Regions from separate parts of the Phyllobacterium sp. SB3 genome, predicted to be linked through region 2. Evidence: riboswitches for the same ligand, from Rfam matches in the RefSeq annotation. Region 2 holds a riboswitch; each other region holds the start of a gene.
The links. A riboswitch is a leader RNA that binds a small molecule or an ion and turns the genes downstream of it on or off. The one in region 2 is predicted to bind cobalamin.
Positions count from the first base shown of each region.

Region 1 (4,199 bases), on a different contig from region 2:
ATCGCTGTCAGCGCGATGCTGACTGCATTCAATATGTGGCTGATGATAACCGGCAGTCTTGAAACAGTCATGAGCGCGGCCCTCTGGGGTGCCGGTTCATTGAATGGCATGACCTGGGCCCGCGCTATACCTTCTGCGATCGCTTGCACGCTTGGCATGTGCTTGTGTCTTGGTCTGGCACGCCGTGTGCGAATGATGGAGATGGGGGACGATATGGCCGGGGCTCTCGGCCTGTCTGTGGGTTCAACGCGTCTTTGGCTGATGATAGTGGGCGTAATGTTGGTTGCGGCTGCAACTGCTGCTACAGGCCCAGTGGTCTTCATCGCCCTTGCTGCCCCGCAGATTGCGCAGCGCCTTTGCCGGACGCGATCCATGACGCTTGCTGCTTCAGCCTGTACTGGCGCCGTACTTTTGCTTGGAGCCGATGCTGTTGCGCAGCACCTGTTCAGTCCATTCAGCCTGCCCGTCGGAATTGTCACCGTCAGCATAGGCGGGCTTTACATGCTCTGGCTGCTGGTCCGTGATGCGTCATAAAAAAAGCCCGCTCCAATCGGAGCGGGCCACGACATGAGCTTGGGAGGCTCTATGCTGCCTGACCGAGAGCGCCGTGCGGGTCGAGCACGAATTTCTGTGCTGCGCCCTTATCGAAGCTTTCATAGCCCTGTTCTGCTTCTTCCAGCGAGATGATCTTCGCATTGACGATATCGGCAATGGGCAGGCGGTCATAAAGGATAGCCTGCATAAGCTGGCGATTATATTTCAACACCGGGGTCTGGCCTGTGTGAAAGGATTGCGCCTTCGCCCAACCAAGGCCGAAACGCAGTGAGAGATTGCCATGCTTGGCGGCACTGTCCACCGCGCCCGGGTCTTCTGTCACATAAAGCCCCGGAATGCCGATGGAACCTGCCGCGCGCGTGATCTCCATCATCTGATTGAGTACCACCGCAGGCTGCTCGCCGCCACCATGTCCACGAGCCTCAAAGCCCACGGCATCAATGGCGCTGTCCACCTCGTTGCTGCCAGTCACCTGCGCAATCATATCACCGAGGCGATCACTGGCTGAAAGGTCTATTGGCTCAAAACCGACTTTGGCCGCATGAGCCAGTCGTTCCTTGTTGAAATCGCCAATCATGACGACCGCAGCGCCTAGAATGCGCGCCGAAGCGGCTGCGGCCAGACCAACTGGCCCTGCACCCGCGACATAAACCACCGAACCGACACCCACCCCGGCTTTCACAGCCCCATGGAAGCCTGTCGGCAGAATATCCGAAAGCATGGTGAGATCACGCATCTTTGCCATGGCACGGTCACGGTCAGGAATCTTCAGAAGGTTGAAATCCGCGTAAGGCACAGTGACATAGCGAGCCTGCCCGCCAATCCATCCACCCATATCGACATAGCCATAGGCACCACCCGCACGCGCCGGATTGACTGTAAGGCAGACACCCACCCGTGTCCTGCGATTTGCAAGTGCGGCAGCGGCCGCAGGCGACATTGAACGGAACCGAAACAATATCGCCGACGCACAGCATCTCGACGTCGCTTCCCTTTTCGATGATTTCGCCAGTGATCTCATGGCCAAGCACCAGGCCGGGCTCCGCCGTGGTGCGGCCACGAACCATATGCTGGTCGGAGCCGCAAATATTGGTCGATAGCACCTTGAGGATAACAGCATGGCCAATTGCGCGTCCGTCCGGCGCCTCCAGTCTTGGATCGGCAATGTCCTGCACCTCTACCCTGCCGGGGCCGACATAGACCACGCCTCTGTTCTTGCTCATTACGGTATCCTCCCTTGGATTGTACTTGCACGATGGACTTAAGTGGAAATCAGGACAGACCGTCCCGTCTGTGGTTCGAACTCAGATCCTGTCGTGACGTCTATAGCGCTCCTCGCCGTCACGACTTCGAATGTGTTGCGAAGATCGCGCGAACGCGACCTTCGCAGGCCCGACCTTTCTGGGTGGAAAACTTAAAGAGAGTAGCACTGCGTTTGATAGGCCAGGAGGGGCTTCGCAAGGCTATTATCCCTTTGATTGCCCACCGCAATCAGTCGAGTCATCTCAGCTCATGGCTGGTTTCCGGGCTTCGAAGCTGTCCTACTCGACTCTTCCGGCACCTTCCCGGCCTCAAGAGGCCAGTGGTGATCCGCCGGAAATTACGCTTCGCTACCGTTGCGGGGGCAGCGCTGGACTTAAGACCAGCTTCCCAATTATCAGCCCCGTCACCGAAGCAGCACCGTGAGTATGATGATTTAAGCATCAATTGACACAAAGAAGTGCGTGGATTGCGACCTTCCGACAGCACAGGCGCGACAGTGTGATATCTCCGAACACAACCGGTTTCCGGGTATGTGGGAGGCCTGATCACTTTCAGTCCAGAAAAAATCGAGGGTGGTGTCGGCAAGGTCGAGGCTCGTTCGTCCTAGTTGCATACTAACCAAACAGAGGAACTTCGGAATGCGAAAGATCATTGCAACAACCTTCCTTTCCCTTGACGGCATTATGCAAGCGCCGGGTGGCCCTCAGGAGGACACGGATGGCGGCTTTAAATATGGCGGCTGGACATTTCACTACTGGGACGAAGTGATGGGAGAGGTCATGAGCAAAGGCATGAGTACGCCTTTCGATCTTCTGCTCGGTCGTAGAACCTACGATATATTTGCAGATCACTGGCCTCGTGCTGAGAAGGGCGACCCGATTGCTGACAAGTTCAACGCAGCCACCAAATATGTTGCGACCTCTTCACCGAACACGGTGAACTGGGAGAATACCGTGACCTTAGGTGCAGATGTTCCCGGGGCAGTGCGCAAACTCAGCCAGTCCGATGGCCCGGATTTGCTCATTCAAGGCAGCAGCCAACTCATCCATGTCTTGCTTGCCAATAATCTCATCGATGAACTCAACCTGTGGGTTTTCCCGCTTGTACTTGGCAAGGGCAAAGCCTTCTTTAGCGGAGATGCGAAACCCGGCGCACTTACTCTCGTCAATTCAAGAGCCTCCACGACGGGCGTAGTGATGAATACCTATCACAAGGCTGGAGAAATCAAGACAGGTTCGTTCGCGCTGGAATAGCCAGCTTCTGGCGAAGGCTGGAATGCGAAACATCATGAAGGGAACGCTATCGCCTACGATGCGTTCTCTTCAACATGGCCGGGGAATTGATTGCTACTCGGAAGGAGAAAGCCATGTTGAAGAAGTTTATTATTATCGGTGCCGCATCTCTTATGGCACTCACCGCAGTGCCACAGAGTTTCGCTCAAACCATTCAGTTAGGCCCCAATGGCGTGCGTCTGGTCGAACCGGAACGTATGGATCGCCGTGATCGCAGAGAACGGGATCGCCGCGATGAGATCAGCGAGCGCCAAGCGGTGCGCATAGCGAAAAGTGAAGGCGTACGAACGGTCGATGATGTCAGAAAAACACGTTCCCGTTATGTAATCGAAGGCTTGGATCGGCGTGGTAATGACATAGAAGTCAGCATTGATCGCCGCAATGGAGATGTCATATCCGTTAATTGACACCTCACTGAAAGCGCATTGACAGACAAAGGGTCAACGGGCCCTTTGTCTGGGTGCCGCATGGCCTGCCCTATTTGGTTAACGATCATGCGGAGCTGAAACACCAATACGAAGTGAAGCTGCCCCCTGATGCGTATCAATGATTAATCCTTACGATTTAGCTCTTTGGCAAAGTTATTTGGGTTCAATATTGCTTGCATTGTAGCCGATCAAAATCTCCATTTCAAAAAGTCCTAACAATATCAATTTGTTGAGCAACCTGTCGTTGCAAACAATCAATCCAAAAACCATTCCAATAGTGGTTGGAGAAGCAATTTGGGAACCTTGGGATTGCATCATCCTATTGTGGGAATGCGAAAGCTCAAATTTTAACCATATATTAACAATGGCAGGACCGTGGCGCCATTGTGATTGACTCATGGTCCACTCCGACATTAACGTTTTGTTAACGATCGGTAGTCGGGTTTGGAGTAAAGAATGTTCGCAGCACTCAAAAAAATGAAATCCTTGGGCTTTGCCCTCGCGTTTTTCGCTGCTGCATTCTGCACAAATCCCGCATCTGCCGCTGAGCCTTTCATGCAAACTGGCGGCATGACATCGCAGCCTATCGGCCATTACGAGTTCTGCAAAAGACTTCCTGCGGAATGCAGCGTAAAAAGCCGCAATGTGATGCCCGAAACGA
Region 1 is NZ_JBDYKI010000001.1:713,622-717,820, reverse strand. It holds gene fepG (iron-enterobactin ABC transporter permease) at 1-534, shown strand, start outside; partial or broken gene fdhA (formaldehyde dehydrogenase, glutathione-independent) at 584-1,778, opposite strand; cobalamin riboswitch at 2,052-2,255, opposite strand; gene ABKW30_RS03560 (dihydrofolate reductase family protein) at 2,457-3,071, shown strand; gene ABKW30_RS03555 (PepSY domain-containing protein) at 3,185-3,517, shown strand; gene ABKW30_RS03550 (hypothetical protein) at 3,692-3,937, opposite strand; gene ABKW30_RS03545 (transglutaminase-like cysteine peptidase) at 4,094-4,199, shown strand, end outside.
Region 1: it holds a riboswitch for cobalamin, as region 2 does, so the genes downstream of both, fdhA (formaldehyde dehydrogenase, glutathione-independent) here and bluB (5,6-dimethylbenzimidazole synthase) in region 2, are expected to answer to the same signal.

Region 2 (4,199 bases):
CGATCCCACCAAGGACGTGATGGGTAACGTCATGGATGGTGTCGCCGACAAAAAGGCCATCCTTGATCGATATAATGAATTGATGATGAATTACTCCGACGAGACAGCCGATGAAGGCTCCAAGTTGCAGGACGTCATCGATTCTCAGAATCTTTGGGATCTGGAATCACAAGTCGAAATGGCAATGGAAGCACTTCGTTGTCCACCCGGTGACAGCGAAGTGACCAATCTTTCCGGTGGTGAGCGCCGCCGTGTTGCATTGTGCCGTCTGCTCTTGTCGCAGCCGGATCTTCTTCTACTCGACGAACCGACCAACCATCTGGATGCGGAAACAACTGCGTGGCTGGAAAAGCATCTGCGTGAATATAAGGGCTCAGTGCTTTTGATCACGCATGATCGCTACTTCCTTGACAATGTGACTGGCTGGATTCTCGAGTTGGATCGGGGGCGTGGTATTGCTTACGAAGGCAATTACTCTGCGTATCTCGGTGCAAAGTCCAAGCGCATGCTGCAGGAAGGCCGCGAGGATGATTCACGCCAGAAGGCACTGGAACGTGAACGTGAGTGGATTTCCGCTAGTCCGAAGGCGCGTCAGGCCAAATCAAAGGCGCGCATCAAAGCCTATGATGCCTTGGTTGATGCGGCCAATGACCAGCGGCCCGGGGATGCGCAGATTCTGATCCCTGCGGGCGAACGCCTCGGTCAGGTTGTTATCGAGGCTGAAAACCTTACAAAATCTTTCGGTGATCGTGTTCTTATCGAAAACCTTACTTTCAAGCTGCCACCCGGTGGCATTGTTGGGATTATCGGACCAAATGGCGCCGGTAAAACCACCCTGTTCAAGATGATCACCGGTCAGGAAAAGCCAGACTCCGGCTCCATTCGCGTTGGTGAGACAGTCAACCTTGGATATGTAGATCAGAGCCGCGATCATCTGAAAGCTGACAAGAATGTCTGGGAAGAGATTTCCGGCGGCACTGACATCATCAAGCTTGGCAAGCATGAGATGAATTCCCGTGCTTATGTCTCGGCGTTCAATTTCAAAGGGACGGATCAGCAGCAGAAGGTTGGAAATCTTTCCGGTGGTCAGCGTAACCGTGTTCACTTGGCCAAAATGCTTCAGTCCGGCGGCAATGTTCTTCTTCTTGACGAACCGACGAACGATCTGGATACGGAAACCTTGGCAGCCCTTGAGGACGCGTTGGAGAAATATGCAGGCTGCGCCGTGATCATCAGCCATGATCGCATGTTCCTCGACCGCCTTGCGACACATATCCTCGCCTTTGAAGGCGACAGCCATGTCGAGTGGTTTGAAGGCAACTTCGAAGACTATGAGAATGACAAGATTCGGCGCCTTGGTCCGGATAGCGTCAATCCCAAGCGTCCCAGCTACAAGCCATTGACCCGCTGATTATCTGGGAGAGCCGAGAGGCTCTCCCATCATTCATTATGACGTTGGCATCAGACATATTTGCTGGATTTGACGAGTGATTTTTCTAGAATGCAGAAAACTCCTTGGAGCAAACAATGACTGATCTGTTCGGCCATCAAGATGAAATACTTCCATCACGCAAAATCATCGGGCGTGTGAACGGGCTGTTTGAGGCGCTTGAGAATGACTTTGTTACGAAGCCCACGAATTCGCTGGAGCTAACATTTGAGGGTATCGTAGGTGACTTCCATGCCGGTCCAACCCGCAAATCTGGTGGTCGCGAACCTTGGTATCCGCGTGGAACAGTGATGCGCAATGAGCGGCATCTTTCAATTCTCGGTACTGACGAGCTTGAAGAAGTTGCCGCCGGTATGGGCTTGCCGGAACTTAAAGCCGAATGGATCGGCGGGAACATGGTCATTTCCGGTATCCCGTCACTGTCCATGCTGCCGCCGAGGTCTCTCATGTTTTTCGAAGGTGGGGTTACCTTGAAGGTCGACGGACAGAATGCTCCCTGCAAGATTGCTGGTCGTTCAATCGCTGCGCATGCCGACACGCCTGATGAGACCACGACTGCGCTGGATTTCGTACGTGTGTCAAAGCGCTCGCGTGGCATCGTGGCCTGGGTTGAAAAGCCCGGCATTATACGCGCTGGCGAAAAAGTCGACATTCGCATTCCCGAACAATGGATTTACAGAGCCTGAGGCTTGCGCGACAAGTTTTTTCGTGGCGAATAGAAACTGGTCCGGTGCCCGCAATTGGAAGATTGCAGGAGAATCGGGAAGCCGGTGAAAATCCGGCACGTGCCCAACGCTGTAACGGGGATGATTGCGCATTATGCCACGGTGGCCGAGAGGCTGCAGGAAGGCGCGCAGTTCAGTTGAACCTGAGTCAGAAGACCGGCCGGACCTCATAGCCCAAACTGCGCGGACAGCGGTGAGGGTTTCAAGCGTTGTTGGGAGCAAACAATGCACGAGATTTCGCAAGGCCTAGTCCAAGCTGCTAATTTTTCTGATGATGAGAGAGCTGCCGTTTATAAAGTCATTTATAACCGCCGTGATGTCCGCGATCAGTTTTTGCCTAAACAAATCGATGACAACGTTTTGATGAGATTACTTGATGCGGCGCATCATGCGCCTTCCGTTGGCTTTATGCAGCCTTGGAACTTCATTACTATTCGGGACGTGGCCCGCAAGAAGCAGGTGCATCAAGCTTTCTCTAAAGCCAATGAAGAAGCGAAGGCCTTGTTCGAGGATGATCGCCAGGCGCTCTATGCTTCCCTCAAACTTGAGGGCATCCTCAAAGCGCCAATTAATTTATGCATTACATGCGACCGCACGCGCGGTGGAAAGATCGTGCTTGGCCGCACGCATAATCGCCAAATGGATATTTACAGTACTGTGTGTGCTGTCCAGAATCTTTGGCTTGCAGCTCGTGCCGAGGGCATTGGGGTTGGCTGGGTAAGTATATATCACGATAGCGATATGCGCCAAATACTGGGTATTCCAGATCATATCGAGATCGTCGCCTACCTATGCCTTGGCTATGTCGAAGAGCTTTTTGATGTACCGGAACTGGAGAAAAAGGGCTGGCGCAAAAGGATTCCGCTTCAGAACCTGATATTTGAAGAAGGCTGGCGTGGTTTCAACTCGGGTCTTCCTCATCTGGATCGAGAAGACGTGTCGACCGCCATTCCGTCAGCTTGCGATTGATTGCCTCAAGGACGAAAAAGCGGGCTGACTCCTTATCGTAACCTTCGTCGCGAAGTGCGTCATAGTCTGTATGCTGGTGTCGCACATGGGCGACCGCCGCGAGCCAGATAGCAATAGGCGGCGGCAAGGTTTTCATGTGGGGTGCGCCTGCAGCTGCACGTATCGGTTCCGAATCCGAGTAGGGAACAGCGGGTAAAAGCAGTGTCAGCGCTTTGTTGATGGAACGCTGACGGTTCGTTCCTGCACTCATTGATAGCTCTCTTGTTTGATTCTTCCATCTATTTCAGACACGCCAGAAATTGTCGTCAATGGCAAATAGTTCTTGCTAAATTATCCGTCATGACATAAACATATCTTTATATCTTTTGAGGATTGATTATGGATCGGCACAATCTTAATCTGGACCTGATGGTTGATACATTGAAAGCGGCGGCTGAACCCAGCCGGCTGCGTATTCTTGCCCTGCTATCACGTGGCGATCTCACAGTTTCTGATCTTACTTCCATTTTGGGTCAATCCCAGCCTCGCGTTTCACGTCATCTCAAATTGCTGTTTGAAGCAAGCCTGATTAACCGCTACCAGGAAGGTTCGTGGGCCTATTTCCGTTTGGCGGAATCCCTGATCGTCGGGGATATTGCCCGTTCCCTGCTGGATCGTCTGGATTGCTCCGATCCTCTGCTGGAACGCGATCTTGAACGTCTCTCTTCCGTGAAGCTGCAGCGCCGTGAACGTGCGGCCGCCTATTTCAGTGCAAATGCTTCGAGTTGGGATGCGATCCGCTCTCTGCACGTTCCGGACGGCGCTGTTGAAGAGGCTCTGACCAAGATCGTAGGTACACGGCCCTTTCAGGCAATGCTTGATGTGGGAACAGGTACAGGTCGTCTGCTTGAGCTTTTTGCACCCCTGTATGTCCGTGGTGTCGGGATTGATATCAATCGCGATATGTTGACGATTGCCCGCTCAAATCTTGAAAAATCGGGCGTTGCGAATGCGCAGGTGCGTCAGGGCGATGTTTATTCATTGCCGGTCGATAAAGAGTCTTTCGACCTTGTGAC
Region 2 is NZ_JBDYKI010000003.1:435,554-439,752, forward strand. It holds gene ettA (energy-dependent translational throttle protein EttA) at 1-1,411, shown strand, start outside; gene ABKW30_RS13275 (molybdenum cofactor sulfurase) at 1,528-2,136, shown strand; cobalamin riboswitch at 2,162-2,355, shown strand; gene bluB (5,6-dimethylbenzimidazole synthase) at 2,401-3,144, shown strand; gene ABKW30_RS13285 (DUF2293 domain-containing protein) at 3,077-3,394, opposite strand; gene ABKW30_RS13290 (metalloregulator ArsR/SmtB family transcription factor) at 3,523-4,199, shown strand, end outside.

Region 3 (4,199 bases), on a different contig from region 2:
CTTGCCTAAAATTGCATCAGAGGAATGTAAGGTCGAAGTGGCCCAAGCAGTTTTATAAATCTGGCGGCTGCGGCAGGACGCCGCAAAAAGTGCGGAAAAATACTCCGGCTAACCTATTTCTCAAATAATTGCCGAGATATCACCTGAATTGGCACGCTGTTTGCTTTGTTAATTTTATCTGCGGAACTGCACACTCTCGTGCAGGCTTCGCAACCGGTTTTGCACAAACAATATGAGAGAAACGGAATGGCAAAATATAAACTCGAATACATCTGGCTTGATGGCTATACCCCTTCGCCGAATCTTCGTGGCAAAACGCTGATCAAGGAATTCGATACTTTTCCGACGCTGGACCAATTGCCATTCTGGGGCTTCGATGGAAGCTCTACCCTGCAGGCTGAAGGCAAAAGCTCCGATTGCGTGTTGAAGCCTGTTTCGCTCTATCCGGACAGCGAGCGCAAGAACGGCGTTCTCGTCATGTGCGAAGTCATGATGCCCGATGGCAAGACGCCACATCCTTCCAATACCCGCGCCACCGTCCTTGACGATGATGGCGCATGGTTCGGTTTCGAACAGGAATATTTCTTCTACAAGAACGGCCGTCCGCTCGGCTTCCCGGAGACAGGCTTCCCGGCTCCACAGGGCCCTTATTACACCGGCGTCGGTTACAGCAATGTTGGCGATATCGCCCGTCAGATCGTTGAAGAGCATCTGGACATCTGCCTGAATGCAGGTATCAACCATGAAGGCATCAATGCCGAAGTGGCGAAGGGCCAGTGGGAATTTCAGGTTTTCGGCAAGGGCTCCAAGAAGGCCGCCGACGAAGTATGGATCGCGCGCTATCTTTTGCAGCGCCTGACGGAAAAGTACGGCATCGATATCGAGTATCATTGCAAGCCGCTCGGCGATACCGACTGGAACGGCTCGGGCATGCATGCAAACTTCTCCACCACCTATATGCGTGAAGTGGGCGGCAAGGATTACTTCGAAAAAGTCATGGCTGCATTTGAAGAAAATTGCGCTGCTCATATCGCTGTTTACGGGCCGGACAATCACATGCGCCTCACCGGCAAGCATGAGACTCAGTCGATCCACCAGTTCAGCTACGGAATCGCTGATCGTGGCGCATCGATCCGTGTTCCGCACAGCTTTGTAAACAACGGCTATCGCGGTTATCTGGAAGATCGTCGTCCGAACTCGCAGGGCGATCCTTACCAGATCGCTTCGCAGATTCTCCGGACAATCTCCGAGGTTCCGGAAGATGCGGAAGAAGTTCTGGCCGCTTGATCTGGTCTGAATAATCTAGAGCCTTTCTTGCTTAAATAGAATCGTTCTGCCGGTAGGAATTTTGGACAAGGTCGAGGGATTTAGCGAGATCGATGTTTATCCATCGGGCGAAGCTGAAGTACGATGGATTTGGCCCAAATTCACCCGGCCCTTTGGGTTTCCGGCTGGTGGCCAACCACTTTGTCAGGCGGCGTCGGACGATGGATAAACATCGACCTCGCCACCTTTCGCGTGGATTGTCTCACCATCCAAGAAACAGAACTGTTTCTATTTAAACAAGAAAGGCTCTGGAATGGCGCAGGCATTTGTCTGCGCCATTTTTATTGCCTGTATACTCGTGCAGAGGTCGGGCGGTGTCCGATTTTCCCGGTTAATTTTGCGCCTGCCTGTTGACCTCTATGGCCATGCTGGGCTCTTATGTGATTGTTCCGGTTCTCCCGTGTCGCAAGACCGGGAGCTAAGAGGGAAGCCGGTGAAGTGAGTTTCACCAATGCCGGCGCTGCCCCCGCAACTGTAAACAGCGAGTTGCTGTCGCCTGAATCAGTTCAGGCAAAAGGTCACTGGGATTTCCCGGGAAGGCCAGACAGCCGCACCGACCTGTGAGCCAGGAGACCTGCCGAAACATGATGAACGTCCACGGGCGGGGTGTCCCGGTGTGTCGCTTGCAATGGTTTGCCGCAGGCTGACTATATGCAATCTTCGCGCTCGACCCTTGCCCCCAGCAATCGGGGTTAAGCATGTCTCTCGGCGCCAGTACAAGCCAACACAACAATCCGCCTGCCGTGGATGCATCCAGTGCACCGGAAGATGTGTTCTTCGCATGGCTGCTGTCCCGCCCGCGGGGCGTCGATATCGTGGCTGCTGCGAGCAGCGAGGTCATCAAGCTTGAAGCCTATGCGGGCAAGTACGCAGGAGCGAAACGGCTGCATGATCTGTTTTGTGCGTTGATTGAAGAGAAGCAGGGACTGGCGGCGACGCCGGTTGCGCGTGCGGCCCAGTGAAACGCAAGGTGCTCATTATCGGGATTGGCGCTGGCAACCCGGATTACGTCACCATACAGGCTGTCAACGCTCTCAATCAGGTCGATGTGTTTTTCATTCCGGACAAGGGTGCGGAGAAGGAGCAATTGTCGCGCATTCGCCGTGAAATCTGTGAGCGGTTCATTACCGATCCCGATTATCGCATGGTGGATTTTGAAACGCCGATCCGCCAAAAGCCCTCATCCACCTATCGCGCGAGTGTCACCGATTGGCATGACAAGGTTGAGGCGACGTATGAACATCTTCTCATGGAGGAGCTGGGCGACGATGAATGCGGTGCTTTCCTCGTCTGGGGTGATCCATCGCTCTATGACAGTACGATCCGTATTCTCGACAGATTGAACGCCAAGGGCAATTTCGAACTCGAGTATGATGTCATTCCCGGCATTACCAGCATTCAGGCGCTGACGGCCAAGCACAAGGTCGTGCTCAATCGCATAGGCGAGTCGATCACCATCACGACAGGGCGAAAGCTGGCGGAAGGCTTTCCGAATAATTCGGAAAGCGTCGTGGTCATGCTCGACGGCGAGGGGGCTTTCAAGAATCTCCATGAGGATGTCGATATCTATTGGGGCGCCTATATCGGCACCGAGGATGAGATTCTCATGTCTGGCAAGCTACGCGAGGTCGTGGATGATATCGAGCGATTGCGCAATGTGGCCCGTGCTCAAAAGGGCTGGATCATGGATACCTATCTGCTCAAGAAGCCGTTTGAGGAAGTCGAAGAGTGAAAGGCGGATGTTCTGCCGCAGTCTATCCCGCCCTAAAATTGTATCGCGATTGACCGGTTCCTGCACAGTTGCTATCCAGAATATGGAACTGGTTCCGCAATTATATGCGGATTAAAAGGGAACACGGTGAGGATGACCCATTTCGGGGCCTAATCCGTGGCTGCCCCCGCAACTGTAACCGGGAAGCGGTCTTCCATATGCCACTGAAAGCGCAACGGCGCGATTGGGAAGGCGGAAGAGCTTGCAATGATCCGGAAGTCAGGAGACCTGCCAGATCCGGTCACCAAGCCTGAGCACGGGGTGTGTTCCGGCGCGGTCGCTATGAACGCGGTGACATTTGAAAAAGTGTTGCCGCTTGCAGGGCGATGGGTGATTGGCGTTCTTGTCCACACATCATTTTCCCCCGTTCGCGGTTCAGTCGCAATCGCCAGCCCGTAACATGCTGGCAAGCCGTGGGGGCGAACATGTTGAAGCAGGCAGGTCTTGTGGGGGCCGCATTCCTTATTCTGGGTGGCGCTGCAAAAGCGCAGGAGACGACCAGCGCGGATGGCTCCATCCAGCTTGATCCGATCTATATCGATCTTGGCCAGTCGAAAATCGAGGCGGAGAAATCGGGCCGCGCCTATACGGTCATAACCGGTGAGCAGCTTGAGCAAAACCAGACCCGTTACGTAGCGGATGCGTTACGGCAGGTTCCGGGCTTCGCTGTCTCACGAACAGGTTCCTATGGCGGCGTGACGCAGGTGCGTGTACGTGGTGCAGAGGGCAACCATCTGCTTGTGATGATTGACGGTATCGAAGCGAGTGAGACCGGCAATGGCGAGTTTGATTTCGGCAGTTTGCAGGTAGCGGATATCGATCATATCGAAGTTTTGCGCGGACCGCAGAGTGCATTCTGGGGATCGAATGCCTTGGCTGGTGTTGTCAATATCATCACCAAGGGCGGCTCGCGCGATGGTTTCAAGGTGAGCGGACGCACTGAGGCAGGCACGGACGGGACATGGCTGGGCAGTGTGCTTCTGCAGGGTGGCAAGGAGAATTACGACTTCTCGCTGTCGGGCGCATGGCGTCAGAATGACGGGTTCAATGTTTCCCGTTTCGGCTCGGAAAAGGATGGTGACCGTAACGGCACGATCAATGG
Region 3 is NZ_JBDYKI010000001.1:234,575-238,773, reverse strand. It holds gene ABKW30_RS01195 (glutamine synthetase beta-grasp domain-containing protein) at 247-1,287, shown strand; cobalamin riboswitch at 1,700-1,923, shown strand; gene ABKW30_RS01190 (hypothetical protein) at 2,025-2,288, shown strand; gene cobF (precorrin-6A synthase (deacetylating)) at 2,285-3,058, shown strand; cobalamin riboswitch at 3,131-3,348, shown strand; gene ABKW30_RS01180 (hypothetical protein) at 3,305-3,496, shown strand; gene ABKW30_RS01175 (TonB-dependent receptor) at 3,523-4,199, shown strand, end outside.
Region 3: it holds a riboswitch for cobalamin, as region 2 does, so the genes downstream of both, ABKW30_RS01190 (hypothetical protein) here and bluB (5,6-dimethylbenzimidazole synthase) in region 2, are expected to answer to the same signal.